4 regions of the Comamonas aquatilis genome follow, and region 1 is predicted to be linked to each of the others. Evidence: predicted binding sites of a transcription regulator. Region 1 holds the regulator's gene; each other region holds the start of a gene.
The links. Region 1 encodes FNR, which switches genes on or off when oxygen is low (the NO sensors DNR and NnrR bind a similar motif). Its sites were predicted from a motif close to TTGATNNNNATCAA; they were not measured.
Positions count from the first base shown of each region.

Region 2: ACNAZA_RS08310 (DUF3149 domain-containing protein) is a predicted target of FNR. The motif match lies at 1,971-1,984, and genes of this name have one in related genera.
Region 3: ACNAZA_RS03355 (DUF2189 domain-containing protein) is a predicted target of FNR. The motif match lies at 2,565-2,578, and genes of this name have one in related genera.
Region 4: dsrO (sulfate reduction electron transfer complex DsrMKJOP subunit DsrO) is a predicted target of FNR. The motif match lies at 3,927-3,940, and genes of this name have one in related genera.

Region 1 is NZ_CBCSIW010000013.1:38,327-43,994, reverse strand. It holds gene ccoP (cytochrome-c oxidase, cbb3-type subunit III) at 1-877, shown strand, start outside; gene ccoG (cytochrome c oxidase accessory protein CcoG) at 961-2,403, shown strand; gene ACNAZA_RS15030 (FixH family protein) at 2,466-2,777, shown strand; gene ACNAZA_RS15025 (hypothetical protein) at 2,974-3,225, shown strand; gene fnr (fumarate/nitrate reduction transcriptional regulator Fnr) at 3,291-4,013, opposite strand; gene hemN (oxygen-independent coproporphyrinogen III oxidase) at 4,275-5,657, shown strand; gene ACNAZA_RS15010 (sulfite exporter TauE/SafE family protein) at 5,661-5,668, shown strand, end outside.
Region 2 is NZ_CBCSIW010000004.1:310,377-316,044, forward strand. It holds gene ACNAZA_RS08300 (aminotransferase-like domain-containing protein) at 217-1,413, shown strand; gene ACNAZA_RS08305 (SlyX family protein) at 1,416-1,637, shown strand; gene ACNAZA_RS08310 (DUF3149 domain-containing protein) at 1,753-1,899, opposite strand; gene ACNAZA_RS08315 (M20 family metallopeptidase) at 2,109-3,536, opposite strand; gene ACNAZA_RS08320 (tripartite tricarboxylate transporter substrate binding protein BugE) at 3,603-4,616, opposite strand; gene ACNAZA_RS08325 (LysR family transcriptional regulator) at 4,822-5,668, shown strand, end outside.
Region 3 is NZ_CBCSIW010000002.1:64,139-69,806, forward strand. It holds gene ACNAZA_RS03340 (SulP family inorganic anion transporter) at 1-474, opposite strand, end outside; gene ACNAZA_RS03345 (BON domain-containing protein) at 630-1,130, shown strand; gene ACNAZA_RS03350 (PLP-dependent transferase) at 1,271-2,497, shown strand; gene ACNAZA_RS03355 (DUF2189 domain-containing protein) at 2,726-3,520, shown strand; gene ACNAZA_RS03360 (hypothetical protein) at 3,544-3,819, shown strand; gene ACNAZA_RS03365 (arylesterase) at 3,858-4,565, opposite strand; gene ACNAZA_RS03370 (ABC transporter ATP-binding protein) at 4,564-5,244, shown strand; gene sstT (serine/threonine transporter SstT) at 5,315-5,668, opposite strand, start outside.
Region 4 is NZ_CBCSIW010000002.1:392,408-398,075, reverse strand. It holds gene ACNAZA_RS04775 (purine nucleoside phosphorylase YfiH/LACC1 family protein) at 1-448, opposite strand, end outside; gene maiA (maleylacetoacetate isomerase) at 448-1,113, opposite strand; gene ACNAZA_RS04765 (fumarylacetoacetate hydrolase family protein) at 1,261-1,956, shown strand; gene ACNAZA_RS04760 (NUDIX hydrolase) at 2,093-2,656, shown strand; partial or broken gene ACNAZA_RS04755 (MBL fold metallo-hydrolase) at 2,769-3,809, shown strand; gene dsrO (sulfate reduction electron transfer complex DsrMKJOP subunit DsrO) at 4,057-4,920, shown strand; gene nrfD (NrfD/PsrC family molybdoenzyme membrane anchor subunit) at 4,933-5,668, shown strand, end outside.

The DNA of each region.
Region 1 (5,668 bases):
CGCGATTACGCTGCTGGGCATCATTGGCTGCTTGCTGCTGCTGTTGGTAGTGGCGCGCAAGAAAGTGGTCTCCTCGGCCGACAACACCACGGGCCACGTCTGGGACGGCGACCTGCGCGAACTCAACAATCCCATGCCCAAATGGTGGATGGGACTGTTTCTGATCACCATCATCTTCAGTCTCGGCTATCTGGCTGCATACCCCGGTCTGGGTGCTTTTACCGGCAAGCTGGACTGGACCCAGACCGGCGCCTACGACAAGGAAGTGGCCAAGGCCCGGGCCGATCTGGAACCCATGTATGCCAAGTTCGTCAGCATGCCCACGGAAGAAATGGCCAAGGACTCCCAGGCCATGGCCATTGGCGAGCGTTTGTTCATGAACAACTGCGCCCAGTGCCACGCTTCGGATGCTCATGGCAGCAAGAGCTTCCCCAATCTGGCCGACGGTGACTGGCTTTATGGCGGCACACCGGAGAAGATCAGGGAAACCATCACCAACGGCCGCACCGGCGTCATGCCCCCCATGGCAGCGGCCGTGGGCTCCAGCGAGGATGTGCGCAACCTGGCCAACTATGTGCTCAGCCTCTCCGGCAGCCCGCATGACACGGTTCGCGCCTCGCAAGGCAAGTCCAAGTTTGTGGCCTGCGCCGCCTGCCACGGTGTGGACGGCAAGGGCAACCAGGCTTTGGGTGCCCCCAATCTGACTGACGACATCTGGCTGCACGGCTGGGGTGAAGCGGCCATCGTCAACATCGTCAACAACGGCAAGCACAACGAGATGCCGACCCAGAAGGACAAGTTGACCGAGGCACAGATTGCCGTGCTGGCTTCCTATGTCTGGGGCCTGTCCAACAAGGGCAGCCCGGCTCAGAAGTAAGCACGCTGGAAAGGGCGGCGCTCGCGCGTCGCCTTTTTTTCGCGTTTGAATTTTCAGTCATTACAAAAAATTAAGGAGCTGCCATGCAGCCCGATAACGGCAAGCCCCGCAAGATCATCCCGATCACGCCTGTAGAGCCCGAGGACGGGGACAAGATGGTGGCGATGTTCGCCTCCGAGCAAAAGGTGTACTCGCGCTCCATCAGCGGGTTTTTCTCCCGCTGGCGCTGGGCCATGGTGTTCCTGACCCAGCTGTTCTTCTACGGCATGCCCTGGTTGCAGTGGGGCCAGCGCCAGATGGTGCTGTTCGATCTGGAGGCGCGCCGTTTTTATCTCTTCGGACTGGTGCTGTATCCACAGGACTTCATCTATCTGACGGGCTTGCTCATCATCAGTGCGTTGGCGCTGTTTCTCTTCACGGCGGTGGCCGGGCGTCTGTGGTGCGGCTTTTCCTGTCCGCAAACGGTATATACCGAAATCTTCATGTGGATAGAGCGCAAGGTCGAAGGCGACCGCAGCGCCCGCATGCGCATAGACAAGAGCGGCTGGACTTTCGAGAAAATCTGGAAGAAGTCACTCAAGCAGTTTCTGTGGATTGCCGTTTCCCTGTGGACCGGCTTCACCTTTGTGGGCTTTTTCGTGCCCATCCGTGAGCTGGGTTCGCAGCTGCTTGAACTGCAAGGCAACTGGCAGATCTTCTGGGTTCTGTTCTACGGTTTTGCTACCTATGGCAATGCGGGCTATATGCGCGAGCAGGTCTGCAAATACATGTGCCCTTATGCGCGCTTTCAGAGCGCCATGTTCGACAAGGACACCATGATCGTCAGCTACGACGGCCAGCGCGGCGAGCCGCGCGCCCCCCGTACCAAGCAGGTGGATGCCAAGGCCCAGGGTCTGGGCGACTGCATTGACTGCAAGCTGTGCGTACAGGTCTGCCCCGTGGGTATCGATATCCGCAACGGTCTGCAATACGAGTGCATTGGCTGCGGGCTGTGCATCGATGCCTGCAACTCCGTGATGGACAAGATGGGCTATGCGCGCGGCCTGATACGCATGAGCACGCAAAATGCCATCGCCAGGGCCTGGAAGCAGGCGCAGATCATCCGCAGAGTATTTCGGCCGCGGGTGCTGATTTACACGGTGGTGCTGCTGGGCTTGAGCGCGGCCATGATTGCCAGTCTGATCCTGCGCGAGCCGCTCAAGCTCAATGTGATTCGTGACCGCGCCTCGCTGTCGCGCATTGTGGCCGGCGGCAAGCTGGAGAATGTCTACCGCCTGCAGATCATGAATGCCACCGAGCAGGAGCAGCGCTATCGCATCACTGCCACGGGACTGGATGGCCTGGAGGTGGTGCTTGAAGATGAGGTGGTGGTCGGGCCGGCGGAGACGCGCGGCGTGCCCGTGGGTCTGCAGATTCCCTATGGATCGGCAGCACCGGGCTCGCATACCGTGTACTTCAATGTGGATGCCGTGACTGCCGGGGCAGGGCGCACGTCTGAAAAAGCCGTGTTTCTGGTGCCGCGTTAACAATGTGAATGCCGCAGCCGCCTCGCAGGCGCTTGTGGCAGATTGATCAAAGAGGTTTTGTCATGTCTTCTAGCCCTGTTTCTGCCCCTGCCGGGCGCGCTGTCAAGCCGGTTCATGCCGAAGACGGCAAGCCCTGGTGGAAGTTTCCTCATGTCTGGCTGGTTGTCGCCGGCCCGGCCATTGTGGTGGTGGCCGGTTTTGTGACCGCCTATATCGCCATCAGTGCGCCCGATCCCGTCATTGACCCGGACTACTATCAGCACGGTATCGAGATCAACAAGCGTCTGGAAGAGTCTCAAAAAAGTCTGGCGCCTGCCGTGACAGGTCGCAATCACGCCGCTACCCCGGCCAAGGACCACCCCACGGACCGCTAAACGCTTGTTTTTCGGTAAATTCAAAGCATTTTGGCCTCTAGTCCATATGCACAAAGTGCTGATAGCTATTAAATAAATAGTAATTCTCCCGAGGCTTGCCCGCTGTTTGCGGCAATCCAAGGGTTTGCGGGGGCGCATTCCATGGCTGCTTGTGCAAAATGTTTTGCACCGATGACACAGCCCAAGGAGACGCAGCATGCTCGCTCAACGCTGGAAGTGGATTGCCTGGCCGGCCTTTCTGGCGGCGGCAATCATGGAGATGGTGGTTTTTGCTTTTGTCGATCCCGGCGATATTGCCCCTGTGGGCTGGTCGCGCAACGCTGTCTACACGCTGGCGTTCTTTGTGTTCTGGGGCGTGACCCTTTTTTCAAGCTACATCACCTGTTTGCTTTCGCGCTCCGCGCAGGAGCTCAATCACGGCATTGTTTCCGCGCCGCTGGTGGAGTAAGTCGCTTTCATGAAAAAAGCCCGCGTCCATGGAAGCGGGCTTTTTATTGTGAAGCGGGGTGAGCCTTAGTCGTGGCACTGCTGACTGTTGACGATGCGTTTGAGCGCCTCCGTATCCAGAATGCGCAGATGGCGTTGCTTGACTTCCACAATGCCTTCTTCGGCAAACTTGGAGAAAGTGCGGCTCACGGTTTCCAGCTTCAGGCCCAGATAGCTGCCGATTTCCTCACGGGTCATACGCAGCACCAGCTCCGACTTGGAAAAGCCGCGGGCAGACAGGCGCTGCACCAGATTGAGCACAAAGGCGGCCAGCCGCTCTTCGGCGCGCATGCTGCCCAGCAGCAGCATCACGCCGTGTTCGCGCACAATCTCGCGGCTCATGACTTTGTGCACGTGATTTTGCAAGGCGGTGACTTCGCGCGAGAGCTGCTCGAGCTTGTCAAACGGCATCACGCAGACCTCGGCATCTTCCAGTGCCACCGCGTCGCAGGTGTGGTGGTCGTTGACGATACCGTCAAGGCCTATGATCTCGCCCGCCATCTGAAAGCCGGTCACCTGATCGCGGCCGTCCTCGGTGGCGACGCAGGTCTTGAAAAAGCCGGTGCGAATGGCATACAGCGAAGTGAAACCTTCGCCATTGCGAAACAGCAGACCACCGCGTTTGACTTTGCGGCGTGTCGCCACGATCTCATCAATACGCTCCATCTGTTCATCGTCCAGGCCCATGGGCATGCACAGTTCGCGCAGATTGCAGTTGGAGCAGCTTGCTTTGATGGTCTGAAGATTCATGGGTAAGCAGGGATGGTGCAAGCCGGTGGGCCTGGACTATCTGTGACCTCTTGGTGAGTGATGAGATGGATCAAATTGTCGCAGCTGTTGCCTTGGCATTTCTTGATATCCATCAAGGCTGATGTGTTTGGCTTGGGGCACATTGCAATCATTCCTTCAATCAATGTGTGCGAGTTCATTGCGGTTGCAGTTGCCAGAAATCCTGCCCATCAGGAAACAAGCTGTCATCCGCCAATGTGAGCGCATCCTGACATTCACGTTATGACCGCTGTTACGCCCGAACTACTGAGTCGATTTGATGTTCCTGGACCACGCTACACATCATTTCCAACAGCCGACCGTTTTGTAGAGGCTTTCGGCACCGAGGATTACATCCTGGCGCTCCAGCAACGCAAGACCCACTGTGCAGCGAGGGCGCTGCCGCTGTCGCTTTATGTGCATGTGCCGTTTTGCGAGTCGCTGTGCTACTACTGTGCCTGCAACAAGATCGTGACCAAGCACCACGAGAAAGCGACCCAGTATCTTGACTATCTTGCGCGTGAAGTGGCCTTGCACACCGAGCACTGCGGCAAGGGACAGGCGGTCAGCCAGCTGCATCTGGGCGGCGGCACGCCCACGTTTTTCTCCGATGCCGAGCTGGCCCGGCTCATGGATTTGATGCGTGAGCATTTCAAGCTCGAAGCGGGTGGGGAGTACTCGATAGAAGTAGATCCGCGCACCGTGACGAATGAGCGCCTGGCCGTACTCAAGGAGCTGGGCTTCAATCGCCTGAGCTTCGGGGTTCAGGATTTCGACCCCGCGGTACAGAAAGCCGTGCACCGTGAACAACCTGCCGAACAGGTTTTTGCCCTGGTGCAAAAGGCGCGTGAACTGGGCTTTGCTTCCATCAATGTGGACCTGATTTACGGTCTGCCCAAGCAAACCCCGCAGTCGTTTGCACGCACGCTGACCCAGGTCAACGAGCTGCGCCCGGATCGCATCGCCCTGTATGCCTATGCCCATCTGCCCGAGCGGTTCAAGCCCCAGCGTCGCATCGAGTCTGCCGATTTGCCCATGGGCCAGGACAAGCTCAATATGCTTTCGGGAGCCATTGATGCCTTTATGGACGGGGGTTATGTCTATGTGGGCATGGATCACTTTGCCCTGCCCGATGATTCCCTGGCGATTGCCAAGCGGCAGGGGCGCCTGCACCGCAATTTCCAGGGCTATAGCACGCAGCCCGATTGCGATCTGATTGCGCTGGGTGTATCGGCCATCGGCAAGGTGGGTGCGAGCTACAGCCAGAACGCCAAAACCCTGGAGGAGTACTACGACGCGTTGGATGCCGGCATGCTACCCGTGGTTCGAGGACTGGCGCTTTCGCGCGATGACATGGCGCGCCGGGCCGTCATCATGTCCATCATGTGCCAGGGGGAGGTGCTGTTCGAGCCCATGGAGCAAGCCTGGCTGCTGAATTTTCGGGAATATTTCGCGTCCGAGTTGCAAGCTTTGAAGGAAATGCAGGCCAACGGGCTGCTGGTGCTCAGCGACGAAGGCTTCAAGGTCACGCCGCTGGGCTGGTTCTTTGTGCGCGGAGTTGCCATGTTGTTTGATCGGTATTTGCAGGCGGACCGAAACCGTGCGCGTTTTTCCAGGATCATCTAGGGCATGTTGAT
Region 2 (5,668 bases), on a different contig from region 1:
TCCAATTCATATCTCCAGAAACGGAGTTACACTTAATTAATAAATCCTATCGAAAGTGACACATTGCTAGGTATCGTCTTACGACCGTCTGGCATTTGTACCTACAAATACAAGAGTGTTTCCCGACAGGCTGCCGGGCGCGCCACAATAGAGCGCTTTCGGGCAGGTGCTACTGCCTGCAATTCCCATCTCCGTCGCGCTTTAACGAAAAAACGTATGCAATTTGCCAAACGACTCGATAACGTAGAGACCTCTGCGATCCGTGAACTGTTCAAGCTGCTGGGCAAGCCCGGCATCATCAGCTTTGCAGGCGGCTTTCCGGACAGCGCCATGTTTGATGTGGCAGGCATCAGTGCCGCATCGGCAGCTGCCCTGCAGCAAGAGGCCGGTGCGGCATTGCAATATGGCGCCACCGAGGGCTACCAGCCGCTGCGCGAGCAGCTCTCGACCTTCATGGCCAGCAAGGGCGCACCCGATGTGGCACCCGAGCAGCTCATCGTGACCACGGGCAGCCAGCAGGCGCTGGACTTGCTGGGCAAGACCATGCTGGGCGAGGGTGACAAGGTCATCGTGGAAGGCCCGACTTTCCTGGCCACCATCCAGTGTTTCCGCCTTTACGGCGCCGAAGTGATCTCCGCGCCCGTGGACGAGCACGGCGTCAACACCGATGCGCTGGAGGCTCTGATTGCCGAGCACCAGCCCAAGCTGGTCTATCTGATTCCCACTTTTGGCAACCCCAGCGGCGCCACTCTGAGTCTGGAACGCCGCAAGAAAGTGCTGGAGCTGGCCGTCAAGTACCAGACGCTGGTGGTGGAGGACGATCCCTACGGCGATCTGTACTTCGATGCCGCGCCACCCGCCAGCCTGCTGGCGCTGTCGCGCGAAGTGCCTGGCAGCCGTGCCTGGCTGGCGCACTGTGGCTCGCTGTCCAAGGTGCTCAGCCCCGGTCTGCGCATAGGCTGGTTGATTGCTCCGCCCGAGCTGCTGTCTCGCGCCGTGATGTGCAAGCAGTTCAGCGATGCCCATACCAGCACTTTTGCCCAGGCCACGGCAGCGCAATACCTGAAGTCCGGCGCCATGCCCAAGACCTTGGCCCATGTGCGCGAGGTCTATGCCAAGCGTGCCAAGGCCATGGGCGATGCGCTGCGCGAGCAGTTGGGCGATGCCGTGGAATTCGTGCAGCCCCAGGGCGGCCTGTTCCTGTGGGTGCGGCTGACGGGTGCCCGCGGTCAGCTGGCCGATGCCGGCGTCCTGGCCAAGAAGGCTATTGAGGAAAGCGTGGCCTTTGTGCCGGGCACGCCTTTTTATGCGCAGAACGCCGACAGCGCCACCTTCCGCCTCTCGTTCGCGACGGCCGATGAAGACAAGATTCGCGACGGCATTGCGCGTCTGGCCAAGGCGCTGAAAGGGTGAGCATGAGCGAGGACATGGAGTCTCTGCAGACCAGGGTGATGGAGCTGGAGATCAAGGCCAGCTATACCGACGATCTGCTGGAGCAACTCAATATGACGATTTACCGCCAGCAGCAGCAAATCGACATGCTCATCAACGAGTTGCGTGAACTCAAGCGCCAGGTGCCCGAGGGCGGTGGTGCCGGACAGCGCAACTTGCGTGACGAACTGCCGCCGCACTACTGATTGCGGTGATCGCAGAGACACAAAAGGCCGGAGCAATCTCTGGCCTTTTGTGTTTTTGCTTTTGGGTATTTTATGCTTGAAGCCTATATCTGTATTGCACTAGCTGCTATGAAAATCATTCTTTAGGGGCCTCGGCCGCAATGTGTTTCATCTTGCCCATGAACAAGCAGGTGAAGAACACCGCCATCACCAGAATTAAGACGATGACGATCAGGCTCATCAGCCCGTAGTCGGTGGAAAAAAGATCGATCATCAGTTTCATGGGGCCTCCCTGTGGTGAGCCGCGGGCATGCGGTCATAGGCCGACTATTGCCCGGAGCCGGCGCTCAGGGCTTGTGTTGCATCAAGCTTTGACGGGCGGCGTTTTGCGTGCGCGCAAGAAGCGGGTGAAGCAGCCGCAGCCGCGCATGAAGCAGCCCGCAAAAAAGCCCTGCAATCGCTTGCAGGGCCTGAGGCTGAAATACGGACGGTTTACTTGCGCAAAAACGGCAGCGGCACCTCCGGCGGTATGGGGCAGATATAAGGCTTGCCGCCGCGGCGCTGCAGCAGCTCCTGCTTGGCCAGGCTTAGCTGTTCGGGATGGGCCAGCAGTTCGATGGCGGTGGCCGTGAGAATCTTGGCCGCGCGCACCATGCCGGCATGGGCCAGGGTGGATTGGCCTTGCGAGACCATCTGCCATGAATGCAGCGGCGTGCCGAAAGCGTAGCAGGCCACCCAGGCCTGGACCGTGGGCGTGATCCAGCTCACATCGGCCACGTCGGTGGAGCCGAACATGATGTCGTTGACCTTGGGGTCGTAGGGCGACAGGCCTTCGAAGATGGCCGGAACCTTGCCGCGCAACACGCTGGCCAGCGGGCGGCTGACGGCGTCCACGTCGTTCTGATCCAGCGTGGCCTGAAACTGTCCGGCCACGGACTGCGTCTGCGCATCCACCTGCAACTGGCCCAGAGCCTGCATCTGTGCATACATCACCTCGTTCAAGGTGCTGTTTTGCAGCAGGTTGGAGCAGGCTTTGTCGAACACGATCTCCAGCTTGCAGTCGGTCATCAGCGCCGCACCACGGGCCACGTTTTGCACGCGCTCGTAGAGTTCGGCCGCTTCGTGGTTGCGCGCCGCGCGTATCAGATACAGCGCTTCGGCGCGGGCCTGCACCACATTGGGCGACAGGCCGCCGCTATCGGTCACGGCATAGTGCACGCGCGCATCCGAAGGCATGTGTTCGCGCAGATAGTTCACGCCCACGTTCATCAGCTCCACCGCGTCCAGCGCGCTGCGGCCCAGGTGCGGCGAATGCGCGGCGTGCGAAGCCTTGCCGTGGAAGATGAACTTGGCCTGGATATTGGCCAGCGTGCTCTGGCTGAACAGGCCGGTGTAGCTGGCCGGGTGCCAGGTCAGCGCGGCATCGACATCGTCGAACACACCGGCGCGCGCCATGAAGGTCTTGCCGGAGCCGCCTTCCTCGGCCGGGCAGCCGTAGTAGCGCACGCGGCCGCTCTGGCCCGTGCGGCTCAGATGCTGCTGCAGCGCAATGGCCGCAAAGTGGGCCGATGTGCCCAGCAGGTGATGGCCGCAGCCATGGCCGGCCAGGCCCGGGCTGTCGGTGGATGGCGTGCAGACCAGGGCGCCGCTTTGCTGGTTCAGACCCGACAGCGCATCGTATTCGCCGAGCAGGGCAATCACCGGGCCTTCGCTGCCCCATTCGGCCATGAAGGCCGTGGGAATGCCGGCCACGTTCTGGGTGATGCGAAAGCCGGCCTGTTCCAGCGCTGCCGTGTGCAGTTGGGCCGAGGCATTCTCGGCATAGCGCAGCTCGGCCAGCGACCAGATCTGATCGGCCAAAGCCGTCATGCGCGGTGTTTCACGCTGAAAGAAATCCTGCAGGGCGTTCATCGCTTGCATGGGGGAAAAATCCTTTGCCGGGTGCTTTAAGAAAGATGGGCGGGCGGGGGAGTCAGGCACAGCGGCTTATTCGGGCTTGACGCCGGCCTTGTCCAGCAGGGCCTTGTTGCGCTTGAGTTCGGCGGCGATCTGGGCCGGGAACTGGACCGGAGGCGTTTCGGTCGAGGTGGCGCCCAGATTTTTCAGATGCTTTTGCACCTCGGGCAGATGGGCAGCCTTGACGGCGGCTTCCTGCAGCTGCTTGACGATGGCTGCTGGTGTGCCGGATGGCACGACCAGACCGAACCAGCTGATGCCCAGCTCGTTGAGCTCTTCATAGCCCAGCTCCTTGAAGGTGGGCACGTTGGGCAGGTCGGGCGAGCGGCCGTGGGAAGCGACCACCACCGGCACCAGCTTGCCGCCCTTGATCTGGGGCATGGCCGAGGGCAGCTGGTCGGTCATGATCTGTACCATGCCGGCCAGAGCGTCATTGAGCGCCGGGCCGTTGCCGCGATAGGGCACGATCTGGATCTGGGTCTTCATGGTTTCGTTGAACGAGGCCACCATCAGATGGCCCAGCGTTCCCAGACCCGGCACGCCGGCGCTGTAGCTGCCGGGCTGGGCCTTGATCTTGGCCAGAAAGTCGTTGAAGTTGTTCACGCCCATCTTGGGGTGAGCCATATAGACCGAGGGCATGGTCACCAGATTGGCCACGGGCAGCAGCTTGCCTTCCAGCTTGGTTGCGCGCTTGTAGAGCAGGGGGTTGATGGTGGCCGTGCTCACGGTGGCCATGCCAATGGTGTAGCCGTCGGGTGCGGCCTGGGCAATGGCTTCGCTGCCTATCAGGCCGCCTGCGCCGCCTTTGTTGTCCACGATCACCGGTTGGCCCAGGGTGGAGCGCATGCCTTCGGCAATCACCCGCGCCACGATATCGGTGGAGCCGCCTGCCGCAAAGGGAACGATGAGCTTGACGGGCTTGCTGGGGTAGACATCGGCGGCCAGCGCCTGCGCTGCCGGCAATGCCCAGAGGGTGCTGGCGGCGGCCAGGGAGATCAGGCCGAGGCGGCGAAAGCGGCGGTTTTGGCGTGAGGGTGCGGACATGAGCGACTCCAGAAAGATATCGGCGACAGCGCGTCCATAGGCATGGTGCAGGTCATGCTGTTTGCGCCGTCATTGAAGTGAAATATAGAAATTTCAACGGCTTTGCAGTGCACGATATTTGTCGCAAGCTATAAGCTATGCCGATAGCTATGAGGCTTCTCCCTGTGAAGCTTGTAGCGTGATAAGTGCAAACCCTAGGTTCTCCATGCCCAGTCCATATCCTTTTTCCGAATTGCAGCGCAGCGACGATGTCGCAACACCCGAAGGCAAGCAGCTGTTCTCCCGTTTGACCAAACAGGGGCGCTTGCGCCAGCTGCAGCTGCTGGTGGCGCTGCAGCAGTGCGGCTCGGTCCTGCAGGCTGCCGTGCACCTGAACATGAGCCAGTCGGCCGCCACCCAGGCCCTGGCAGAACTGGAGCGGGTGCTGGACATGAAGCTGTTCGAACGCCATGCGCGGGGCATGCGGCCCACGGTGGCGGGCCAGACCTTGATTGATGCCGCGCACGGCATGCTGGCCGGGCTGCAGGAGGTTTCAGAGTCGCTGGCCTCCATACGCCGTGGGGCGGCTGCTGCGCTGCGCATGGGCTCTATTCCTGCGGCGGCCATGTCCATTCTGTCGCAGCTGCTGCCGCGCTTTTATGAGGCGCATCCGCAGGTGCATGTGGATGTGCACGAGGACGCCAGCACGCCTTTGCTGTCGCAGCTCATGGCTTCCCGCCTGGACGTGGTGTTCTGCCGCCAGCCCCAGATGTTGCCGGCCGCTTTCGCCTTCGAGCCTTTGCTGCTGGATGCGGCGGTGGTGATTGCCGATGTGGAGCATGCTCTGGTGGGGCGTCGCGATGTGGCGCTGCAGTCCCTGAGAGGCGCACGCTGGGTGTTGCCCAGCTTTGGTATCGCGGTGCGCAGCATCGTGGAAAACGAGATCCTGCCGGTGCTCGAGGATGCATCGTGGTTTCCCGCCTCTACCGTGTCCCTGCCGGTGCTTGAGGGGCTGCTGACTCAGCCCGGCGCGGTGTCCCTGGTGCCGCGCAGCATTTTGCCGGGCCTGCGAA
Region 3 (5,668 bases), on a different contig from region 1:
GCTCAGGCCCAGCAAGGTGGGTAGCTGCGAGGCCAGAATCAGCAAGGCCGCAGCCTGGGTGAAGCCCGTGAGTACCGGCGAGGTCACGAGATTGAGCAACCAGCCGGCCTTCACCATGCCCAGAGCCCATTGCAGCAATCCAGCCAGAATGGCCATCCACGCGGCCAAAGCCACCCAATGGGCAGAGCCGGGTTCGGCCATGCCGGTGAGCGAGGCTCCGATCAACAGCGCACTGAGAGCCGTAGGGCCTACGCCCAGCCGTGGTGAGGGGCTGAACAAAATGGCGATGGCGGCCGGAACGATGGAGGCATAAATCCCGGTGATCAGAGGCATGCCTGCCAAAGCGGCATAGGCTACCCCCTGTGGGAGCAGCATCAGACCGACGGTGATACCCGCCCAGAGTTCGCCACGTAGCAAAGTCAGCGTGGGTTTGGGCCAGGCGAGAAAAGGGAACCAGCGTGCGAGGGATTGCATGGGTGCTATTGTCATGTCAACTAGCTGCGGTAAAACAATGTGATTCTGTAGGAGTTTGTCCTACGGACTTGTGCGCGTCCGTCACATTCAGCTTGTTGTCAGGTCTGCGTACAGTGGGTTCTGTGTTTGATTCTTCAAAGATTAAGGGGGTATTCATGACTTCTATGTCTAAGCGCACCATTCACATGCTGGCAATTTCCACCCTGGCTTTTGGCCTGGCGGCCTGCGGCAAGTCCGAGGACAAGACCGCGGGTCAAAAGCTGGATTCTGCGATTTCCCAGACCCAGCAAGCGGCCGAGAATGCCGGCAGCAAACTGGAAGACAGCGCCGCCAAGGCCGGAGATGCCACCACCAACGCGATGGAAAAGGCCGGCGACAAGATCGCCAGCGTGGCCGATAGTGCCGGCGCCAAGATGGAGCAGGAAGCTGCCAAGGCCGGCGCCGCTCTGGACGATGCCGGCATCACCGCGCAGGTCAAGGCAGATCTGATCAAGGAGCCCAATATCAGCGCTCTGAAGATTGATGTGGACACCAAGAGTGGCGTGGTCACGCTGACCGGCACCGTGCCCAGCGAAGAGCTCAAGACCCGTGCCGGCGAGCTGGCCAAGGCCGTCAAGGGCGTGGGCAATGTGAACAACAATCTGACCGTGGGCTGATCGCCGCAGTCGATTGACGCTCACCCGTCCAGCCAGAGTGCGCAAGCCCTCTGGCTTTTTTGTGTCTGGCCCTCTCATTAACTAACCCTGGCGGTCATTTCTGCGGCTTTGGCGCCTGCCAGAGTCGATAAGATGCCCGCATGACCCAAGCCGACCCCAAGCTGTCCACCCATTTGATCCACCACCCCTACCAGGCTCCGCAGGATTTTTCAGGTCCGCAGCCGCCGGTACACAAGGCTTCCACCGTATTTTTCGAGAATGTGCAGGCCATGCGCGAGCGCCGCTGGCTGGACAAGAGCAGCTATACCTACGGCTTGCACGGCACGCCCACCACTTACACGCTGGAAGAGCGACTGGCCACGCTGGAGGGCGGCTTGCAATGTCTGCTGGTGCCCAGCGGGCTGGCTGCCATTGCCACGGTATCGCTGGCGCTGCTCAAGACCAGCGACGAGGTGCTGCTGCCTGATAACGCTTACGGCCCCAATAAATCGCTGGCCGAAGGCGAGCTGGCCCACTACGGCATTCGCCATCAGTACTACGACCCTATGAATGCGGCCGATCTGGCGGCCAAGATCACGCCGGCCACGGCGCTGGTCTGGCTGGAAGCCCCGGGCTCGGTGACCATGGAGTTTCCGGATCTGATCGAACAGGTGCGCCTGTGCCGCGAGCGTGGCGTGACCACGGTGCTGGACAACACCTGGGGCGCGGGCCTGGCTTTCAAACCCTTTGATTTGCTGGCCGATGGCGGTAGCCTGGGCGTGGATGTGACCGCGCACGCGCTGACCAAATACCCCAGCGGCGGCGGCGATGTGCTCATGGGCAGCATCGTCACCCGCAACCAGCCGCTGCATATGCGCATCAAGCTGGCCCATATGCGCATGGGTCTGGGCGTAAGCGGCAACGATGCCGAAGCCGTGTTGCGCAGCCTGCCCAGCATAGGTCTGCGCTACCACGCCCAGGACCATGCAGCCCGCCAGTTGGCCCAGTGGCTGGGCCGGCAAACTGCGGTGGTGCAGGTTTTGCACTCGGCGCTGGAAGGCGCCCCCGGTCATGCGCAGTGGAAGCAGCTATGCACCAGCGCCCAGCACCCGCAAGGCGTGGCCGCGGGTCTGTTCAGCGTGGTGATTGATGCGCGCTTTGGCCAGGAAGCGGTGGATCTGTTTTGCGACAGCCTGCGCCTTTTCAGGATTGGCTACAGCTGGGGCGGACCGGTGAGTCTGGTCATGCCTTATGAGCTGCCCAGCATGCGTCATTGCGCCACGCCGCAAATCGAACTGGGTACGGTGGTGCGCTTTGCCATCGGCCTGGAGGATGCAGGCGATCTGCAAGCCGATCTGGCCCAGGCCTTGCACATCGCGTTCGGTTGATGCTGCCTGGATCACCGCAAAATTGATAGCGGCTTGCGCATGCAGTGTGTGCAGTTGAAAGAGCTTGCTGACGAATATCAAGCTGCATGCAGCGCAACCCGCTCATCAATTCATAGTGAAACCACGGGGCCGGGTCGAGGGCTTTCCGCAGTGTCTGGGCTTTGAAGCCGGGGGTAAGTTCTGTGCATGTAGCGTTCGCCGAACGCGCTGGCAACCAGGAGACCCCGCATGCAAGCGCCCCCTGTTTCCGAAACCCCGGCCGATCCGCCGCCGCTGCTGGTGCGCCGCCTGCGCTGGGCCCAGCCCTGGCAATGGTTGGCCTGGGGCGTACGCGATGTTTTGCGCGCGCCCTGGATTGCCTTGTTTTACGGCCTGTGCTTCTGGGCCATGGCGCTGCTGCTGGGCTGGGTGTTCAAGGCCAGCCCCGAATACCTGATGTCCATGGCCAGCGGCTGCCTGCTGGTGGGCCCATTTCTGGCCATGGGCCTGTATGAAGTCAGCCGTCGCCTGGAGCGCGGCGAACGGCCCGAGCTGGGGGCCTCGCTGGACTGCTGGAGCGGTCATCTGCAAAGCATGGGCATGCTGGTCATGGTGCTGATGGTGCTGGAAATGCTCTGGGGCCGCGCCGCCATGGTGGTGTTTGCCATCTCCTTCGATACCGGCATGCCCACCACCGCCAGTATTTTGCAAACCGTGCTGCGCCGCGAAAACTGGGAGTTCCTGCTGATCTACCTTGCCGTTGGCGCCGTGTTTGCGGCCCTGGTCTATGCGTTCACCGTGGTGTCTTTGCCCACTATTCTGGACAGAGACACGGATGCGCTGACTGCCTGCATTACCAGCATGCGCGTGGTGGGACTCAATATGGGCGTGATGCTGCTGTGGGCGGGCATGATCACGCTGCTGGTGGGCGCCTCCTTGCTGCTGTATGGCGCGGGCCTGCTGGTGGTGGGGCCGGTACTAGGCTGTGCCAGCTGGCATGCATACCGGGCCAGCGTGTATGTGGAGCAGGCGGCAGACCGCTGACCGTTGACAAAAAGGGGGCAGCAATGGATTTTTGGACCTGGATCACCCAGCTTTTCACTCCCTGGCGGGGCAACGGTGCTGGTGTTGGTACCGGCCTTGGCAGGAGTGAGGGCTCCCATCTTTCCATGACTGCGTCATACAGCCGCGACGATGGCCGCGATGTATTTGGCGACAGCTATTTCAACAATGACAAGTACAGCGATAAGGACTGTGACAGGGCAAGCGCCGAACCTGACAGCTGCAGTGATTCGGGCGATGCAGGCGGGGGAGGTGACGGCGGCGGTAGCGGTGGTGATTGAGGTGGCGGTTGAGTCTCGTCGCGGTGATTTCCCCAGCGCTATTTCAGCAAGGGTTTGAGCTTGGGCCAGACATTGCTCAGCATCTGGGGCTGGGCTTTGGCATTGGGGTGAATGCGGTCGCTTTGAAACCACTGCTCGGCATCTGCCGCATCGCCGACACCGGCCAGCAAAAAAGGCACGAGCGGCAGCTTTTCCTGCTTGGCCAGATTTTCGAACAGGGCGGCAAACTGCTCGGTATAGGTGGCGCCGTAATTGGGCGGTACCTGCATGCCCACCAGCAGTACCTGTGCCTTGGCCTGCTTGGATGCTTGCACCATGGCCTGCAGATTGCTCTGCGTGCTTTGCAGCGCCAGGCCGCGCAAAGCATCGTTGCCGCCCAGCTCCAGCATCACGATCGAAGGCCGGTGCTGCTCCAGCAGTGCCGGTAGCCGCGATTTGCCACCGGCCGTGGTCTCGCCGCTGATGCTGGCATTGATCACGCTGTACGCCGGTTTTTCCGCCTGGATCCGCTGCTGCAGCAAGCCTACCCAGCCTTTGCCGCGCGTGAGCCCGTATTCGGCACTCAGCGAATCGCCCAGCACCAGAATCGGGCCGCCGCTTGCGGGTTTGGGGTTTGGGCTATGGTGGGTGGCCGCCGCATGCGCGCTGGCACTGAAAACGCCCAGTGCCAAGACCAGGGCGATACAGTGGCGGCGTCGGGTGCCGCCACCGCCTTGTGTGGATTCCAACGTTTCAAATTGCTTCATGTCAGAAACTCTTGCCATTCCTTTGATCTCTGTTGAGCAGGTATTCAAATCGGTCACCGATTCGACCGGGACGCTGGACATTTTGCGCGATATCAATCTGCGCTTTGCCGAGCGCGAGACCGTGGCCATTGTGGGTGCCTCGGGCTCGGGCAAGAGCACCTTGATGGCCATTCTGGCCGGACTCGATACCCCTAGCCGGGGAGCGGTGCGTTTGCAGGGCCAGGATTTGTTTGCGCTCAGCGAAGACCAGAGGGCGGCGGTGCGGGCGCAGAAGGTAGGCTTTGTGTTCCAGAGCTTTCAGCTGCTGGGCAATCTGACGGCGCTGGAGAACGTGATGCTGCCGCTGGAGCTCAGCGGCGCACGCGATGCCCGTGCCCGCGCCACGCAGATGCTGGAGCGCGTGGGCCTGGGTCAGCGCCTGGCGCATTACCCCAAGCTGCTCTCGGGCGGAGAGCAGCAGCGCGTGGCTCTGGCGCGTGCCTTTGTGGTGGAGCCCGCCGTGCTGCTGGCCGACGAGCCCACGGGCAGCCTGGACTTTGCCACCGGCCAGACCATCATGGAGCTGATGCTGGCCCTGAACCGCGAGCGCGGCACGACGCTGATCATGGTCACCCACGACAGGGCGATTGCCGCCCAGTGCGAGCGCCGCATCACCATCGAGGCCGGGGCCGTGCTCTGAAAAACAAAAAAAGGCCTGTGATCAAACAGGCCTTTTCCATAGATAGCGCAAGCGCTGGTAGCTATGAAAATCAGAGTTGCGGAACGGCCTGTCCCAGCCGGCGCTGGGCAGCGCGGCTGGCAGCGGCCGTGAACAGCACGTCGGTGGAGGAGTTCAACGCGGTTTCGGTGGAGTCCTGGATCACGCCGATCACATAACCCACGCCGACCACCTGCATGGCCACGTCGTTGGAGATGCCGAACAAGCTGCAGGCCAGCGGGATCAGCAGCAACGAGCCGCCCGCCACGCCGGAGGCGCCGCAGGCACAGACCGAAGCCACGATGCACAGCAAGATGGCGGTGGGAATATCCACCGCAATGCCCAGCGTATGGGCCGCCGCCAGCGACAGCACGCTGATGGTGACGGCCGCGCCGGCCATGTTGAT
Region 4 (5,668 bases), on a different contig from region 1:
TGCGCCCCGGCGGCATGCCGGCCAGGCCGCGCCAGCCTGCGTGCGCCGCCCCAACCACGGTTCCGTCCGCATGGGCCAGCAACACCGGCAGGCAGTCGGCCACCATGATGGTGCAAACCACAGCGGCATCGCGCGTCACGCAGGCATCGAAGGCAGAGCCATTGGCTCTGCCCACATTGGCCTTGTCCAGCGCCAGCACATCCACGCCATGGACCTGCTGCAAAAAAGCCGAACAGGCACCGGGCGTGGCCGTCTGCAGGCTGCGCTGCAAGATGGCGCGGTTTTGCTGCACATGCGCGGGCAGGTCGCCCACATGATCGCCCAGGTTCATGCTGCCCCAGGGGGCCTGGCTGACGCCGCCCTCGCGCGCGGTGCACACAGCATGCACGCCAGGCGGCGCGGGCCAGTCAGGAACCAGCCAGGAGGCAGGCCATGCAGGATGGGCCATCATTCGGCATCCGGGCAGGCAGAAGGGTGAGCCGCCGCAAACGCGGGCAAGGCATTGCAGCGCTCCACCACCGCCATCAGGCGTGGCAGCCCATCGAGGTTCACATTGAAACGCTGGGCATTGAAGATCTGCGGAATCAGGCAGCACTCGGCCAGCGTAGGCGTATCACCCCAGCAATACAGCGACTCAGGCAGGCCGTCGGCTTTGCGCTCGGCATCGAGCAGCGCCAGCTGGCGCTCGAACGCTTCCAGACCCGAACGCACCCAATGGGCATACCAGCCGGTCTTGGCCTCGTCCGAAACTGCCAGATCTTTGACCAGATACTTGAGCACGCGCAGATTGTTGAGCGGGTGAATCTCGCAGGCCACCATTTGCGCCAGCGCCCGCACATGGGCACGCCCCAGCGCATCGCTGGGCAGCAATGGTGTTTGGGCATGGGTCTCATCCAGATATTCGATGATGGCCATGGACTGAGTCAGCCAGTGGCCGTCATCGGTGATCAGCGACGGCACCAGCGCATCTCCTACATGGCTGGCATAGGCGGGCTGCTTTTGCTCTCCGCGCACCAGGTGCACGGGCAGGGATTCATAGGGCAAGCCCTTGAGCAGCAGCGCAATGCGCACGCGATAGGAGGCAGAGGATCGGAAATAGGTATGCAGCTTCATGGTGTGCCCAGCATAGCGTGCGCGCGGCCTATCTATGCGTAGAAACCACCGCGCAACAGCCCATTCTCAGCCCTGCGTCATGGCACACTGCTTGGCGCATCAACCCATGCCGCAGCCAGCGGCGCACCCGTCTTTGCCGAGGTTTTCATGAGCTATGTGTTCAATCCCCCCGCTGTTGCCAGCCTGCCCGTCGTGGGCCGCGGCGAGCGCTTCCCGATTCACCGCATCTACTGCGTAGGCCGCAACTACGAGGATCACGCCAAGGAAATGGGCTTTACCGGCCGCGAGCCGCCGTTCTTCTTTCTCAAGCCCGCCGACGCCACCCTGGTGGTGGATGCAGGCAGCACTGCCCGCATGGACTACCCCACGCTGACGCAGAACCTGCACCACGAAATCGAACTCGTGGTCGCCATCGGCAAGGGCGGAAAGAACATCAAGGCCGCTGACGCGCTGCAGCACATCTACGGCTATGCCGTGGGCCTGGACATGACGCGCCGCGACCTGCAAAACGAGATGAAGAAGCAGGGCCGTCCCTGGTGCATTGGCAAGGGCTTCGAGCAATCGGCCCCCATCGGCCCCATCACCCCCGCAGCCGAAGCCGGCGACATCGCCGCCGCTGAAATCGCTCTGCAGGTCAACGGCGCCGACCGCCAGCGCAGCCACATCGGCAAGCTGATCTGGAACATTGCCGAGACCATCGAACACCTGTCTGCTGCCTGGGAACTGCAGCCCGGCGACCTGATCATGACCGGCACACCCGAAGGCGTGGCCGCCGTGGTCAGCGGCGACCTGCTGGAAGGCAGTGTCACCGGCCTGACCCCTATCAAGGTCCAGATCGCCTAAAAACGCCTGAAGATCAGGCACCCCAGCATTGGGCTGACAGGGAGTAGATTCCTTCACCGGGAGTCAACTCCCTTTTTCATAGCTTGTTGCGCTTGTACTACCTGCAACTGCAGCCCGATTTGCTTATAGTGGCGGGATGATTTTCCGCAGCCCGATCAAGTTCTGCCGCAACTGCGGCACCGCCGTCACCTATCGCCTCCCCGATGACGGCGACACGCGAGAGCGCGCTGTCTGCCCTCACTGCAATACCGTCCATTACGAAAATCCCCTCAACGTCGTGGGCACCCTACCCGTGATGGACGACGGCCGCGTGCTGCTGTGCAAGCGCAATATCGAGCCGCGCATGGGCAAGTGGACCCTGCCTGCAGGTTTTATGGAACTGGCCGAGACCACGGCCATGGGCGCGCGCCGCGAAACCGACGAGGAAGCCGGCGCCGACATCGAGATGGGTCGCTTGTTCTCCCTCATCAACGTGCCCCAGGTCGGTCAGGTGCATTTCTTTTATCTGGCCGCGCTGCGCTCCGAAAAATGCTATCCAGGCCCCGAAACCATGGAAGCCCAGTTGTTTGCCGAAGCCGATATCCCCTGGGAAGAAATCGCTTTTCGCACCGTCAAGATCACGCTGGAGCGCTATTTCGAAGACCGCAAGGCCGGCGTGCTCGAACGCGGTCATATCCATTGCGTGGATCTCAACATGTGATTCGGGCTGGGATCTGGCGGTCTGATCTGACGAGTCGGCACAAGCTGCCGCTGCAAACTGTGTAGCTCCCCCCGCTCTTGCGATCGCCGTGACCACCACCCCAACACCTGCCATCGCCGCTGGCGACTACAGTGCATCGCCCCAGTTTGTCCAGGGCCGCTTTCACAATCTGCAGCCCCGCCCGGCCAACTCGCCCAAGATCGGTGCGCGGCTGTACTGGGATTTTTTCTTCAACAAGCCCGCCAATTCCGAGCCCGCACAGCCCTTGCCCGTGCTGCCGCTCAACCGCTTGTTGCTGCTGCAGGCACCCGAACGCAGCCTGTACCGGCTGGGTCACTCCACCTTGCTGATGAAGCTGCGCGGCGGCTGGTGGCTGACGGACCCAGTGTTTGCCCAGCGCGCCTCGCCGCTGTCTTTCATAGGGCCCAAACGCTTTCATGCGCCGCCGATTGCGCTGGCCGATTTACCCAGAATTCGCGGCGTCATCCTCTCGCACGACCATTACGACCATCTGGACCGTGACGCCGTTCTGGCGCTTGCGCCCCAGGTGGAAGTCTTTCTGTGCACCCTGGGTGTGGGCGACAGGCTGGTCGCCTGGGGCATTCCCGCCGCCAAGGTGCAGCAGTACGACTGGTGGCAGGGCACGCACATAGACGGCCTGCGCTTCACGGCCACGCCCGCCCAGCATTTTTCGGGCCGCAGCCTCAGGGACGGCAACCGCACGCTCTGGGCCTCCTGGGTGATTGAAGACCTGAGCAGCGCGCGCGGACTGCGTGTTTTCTTCAGCGGCGACAGCGGCTACTTTGACGGTTTTGCCGAAATCGGCCGCCGCTTCGGCCCCTTCGATCTCACGCTGATGGAAACCGGTGCCTACAACGCGCACTGGCCTTATGTGCACATGCTGCCCGAGCAAACCGTGCAAGCCCATACCGACCTACAAGGCCGTTGGTTGCTGCCCATACACAACGGCACTTTCAATCTGTCCATGCATGCCTGGTGGGATCCGTTCGAGCGCGTGCATGCGCTGGCCAAATAGCGGCAGCTGCAGCTGACCACGCCCATGATGGGCGAGCGCATCGACCTGGATGCACCCCACCCCGGCTCCCTGTGGTGGCGCGACTGTGCCGATGTGCGCCAGGCTATCCAGCGCTAAGCCGTTCTCGCCCCAGCAACAAGCCCAGCCGCACTGAACGCGGTCTGGGCTTTTTTGCATGGGCACTTCGGCCAACGCCCGCAAATTGCGCATTCCTAGGGATAACCAGCAGGCAGGTTGATACATATCAAGCACCACATTGGTGCAGCTCAATATAGTCAAAAGCACATGAAAAGCTTTTATTTAAAACTTTTTCATGCATAAAAATAGCCGACCCCGGCTGTGCTCGACGATGAAAGCAAGAGCCATGCAGCTTCCCCAACCTCCATCCTCCCATTGCAGCTGCGACTGCAGCAGCCAAAGCGATAACGACTGCAATCGCACTTCAGCAGCCGAGGCAGGCGCCCTGCCTCAAGGCGTGCCCTCCTCTGCCAAGCGGGGCTTTCTGCAGGATCTGATTGCCGTGGCCGCCAGCTTTGGCCTGGCGGGTGCGGCCAAAGCCGTCACCCCTGGCAGCGCCAGCTTTCAGCCCCCACGCCGCCCCGGCATGGAAGGCAAGCGCTTTGGCATGCTGGTCGATATGCGCAAATGCATTGGCTGCCAGGCCTGCACGGTGAGCTGCTCGGTAGAGAACCAGCCGCCCATAGGTCAGTTCCGCACCACGGTGCTGCAGTACGAAGTCGACCAAGCCGGCAGCAGCGCACCGGCCATGGTCAGCATGCCGCGCCTGTGCAACCACTGTGACGAGCCGCCCTGCGTGCCGGTCTGCCCGGTGCAGGCCACGTTTCAGCGCAGCGACGGCATCGTGCTGGTGGACAACGAGCGCTGCGTGGGCTGCGGCTACTGCGTGCAAGCCTGCCCTTACGACGCGCGCTTTATCAACCACGAGACGCAGACGGCCGACAAATGCACCTTCTGCGAGCACCGGCTTGAAGCCGGGCTGCTGCCCGCCTGTGTGGAAAGCTGCGTGGGCGGAGCGCGGGTGATTGGCGATCTGAACGACGCGCACAGCGAGATCAACCAGCGAATTGCAGCGCACAAGGATGAGATCAAGGTGCTCAAGCCCGGCATGAAAACCAAGCCCCATGTGTTTTATATCGGCCTGCCCGATGAATTCGTCAATGGCGTCGATGGTCAGGCGACCGTCCGCCTGGTGGCCGAGCACCTCTAAAGGAGTCCCAGCATGCAAATCATTGAACTCCTGACCCCTGCCTACGAAGCCGCCTGGCTGCCCTGGGCCGTGCAGTATTTCTTTCTGGTCGGCATTGCCACCGGCGCGGCGCTGCTGACCTCGGCCTGCGTCTTTGGCCCCGGACACGGGGCACAAGTCGGCCTGCGCCAGCGCCTGCTGCCCACGGCCGTGCTGCTGCTGGCCGTGAGCGCGGCCTCTGCGCCCGTGGCCTTGTTGGCCGACCTGCACCAGCCCGCACGCTTTTGGCATTTTTACGCCCATCTCACACCTTGGTCGTGGATGAGCCTGGGCGCGGTGCTGATGCCGGTGTTCGTGCTGCTCAGTCTGCTGATGTGCGCGCTGTGGTGGCTGGGCCAGGCCCGCTGGATGCGCTGGCTGGCACCGCTGCTGATCGTCTCCACGCTCAGCATCGTGGTCTACACCGGCGCGGAAGTCATGGCTGTGCGTTCGCGCCCGCTGTGGAACACGCTGTGGGTGCCCATCAACCTGGCGCTCAGCGGCTGGTTGGCCACGGTAGGCATGGGCTTTGTGCTGTATCGCTTTCTGCCCCGCCCCCTGCAACCCGATGCCCAGGCACTGCAAGCCCTGCGCAATCTGGGTCTGTGGCTGGCCACCGGCCTGGTGATTTCCGCACTGACCTGGGCCCTGGCTGGCATCGCCGGCCACAGCCCCTCGTTTGACATGGCCGTGCGCCTGTTCCGGGAATTTCCCGTCTGGCGCCTATCCA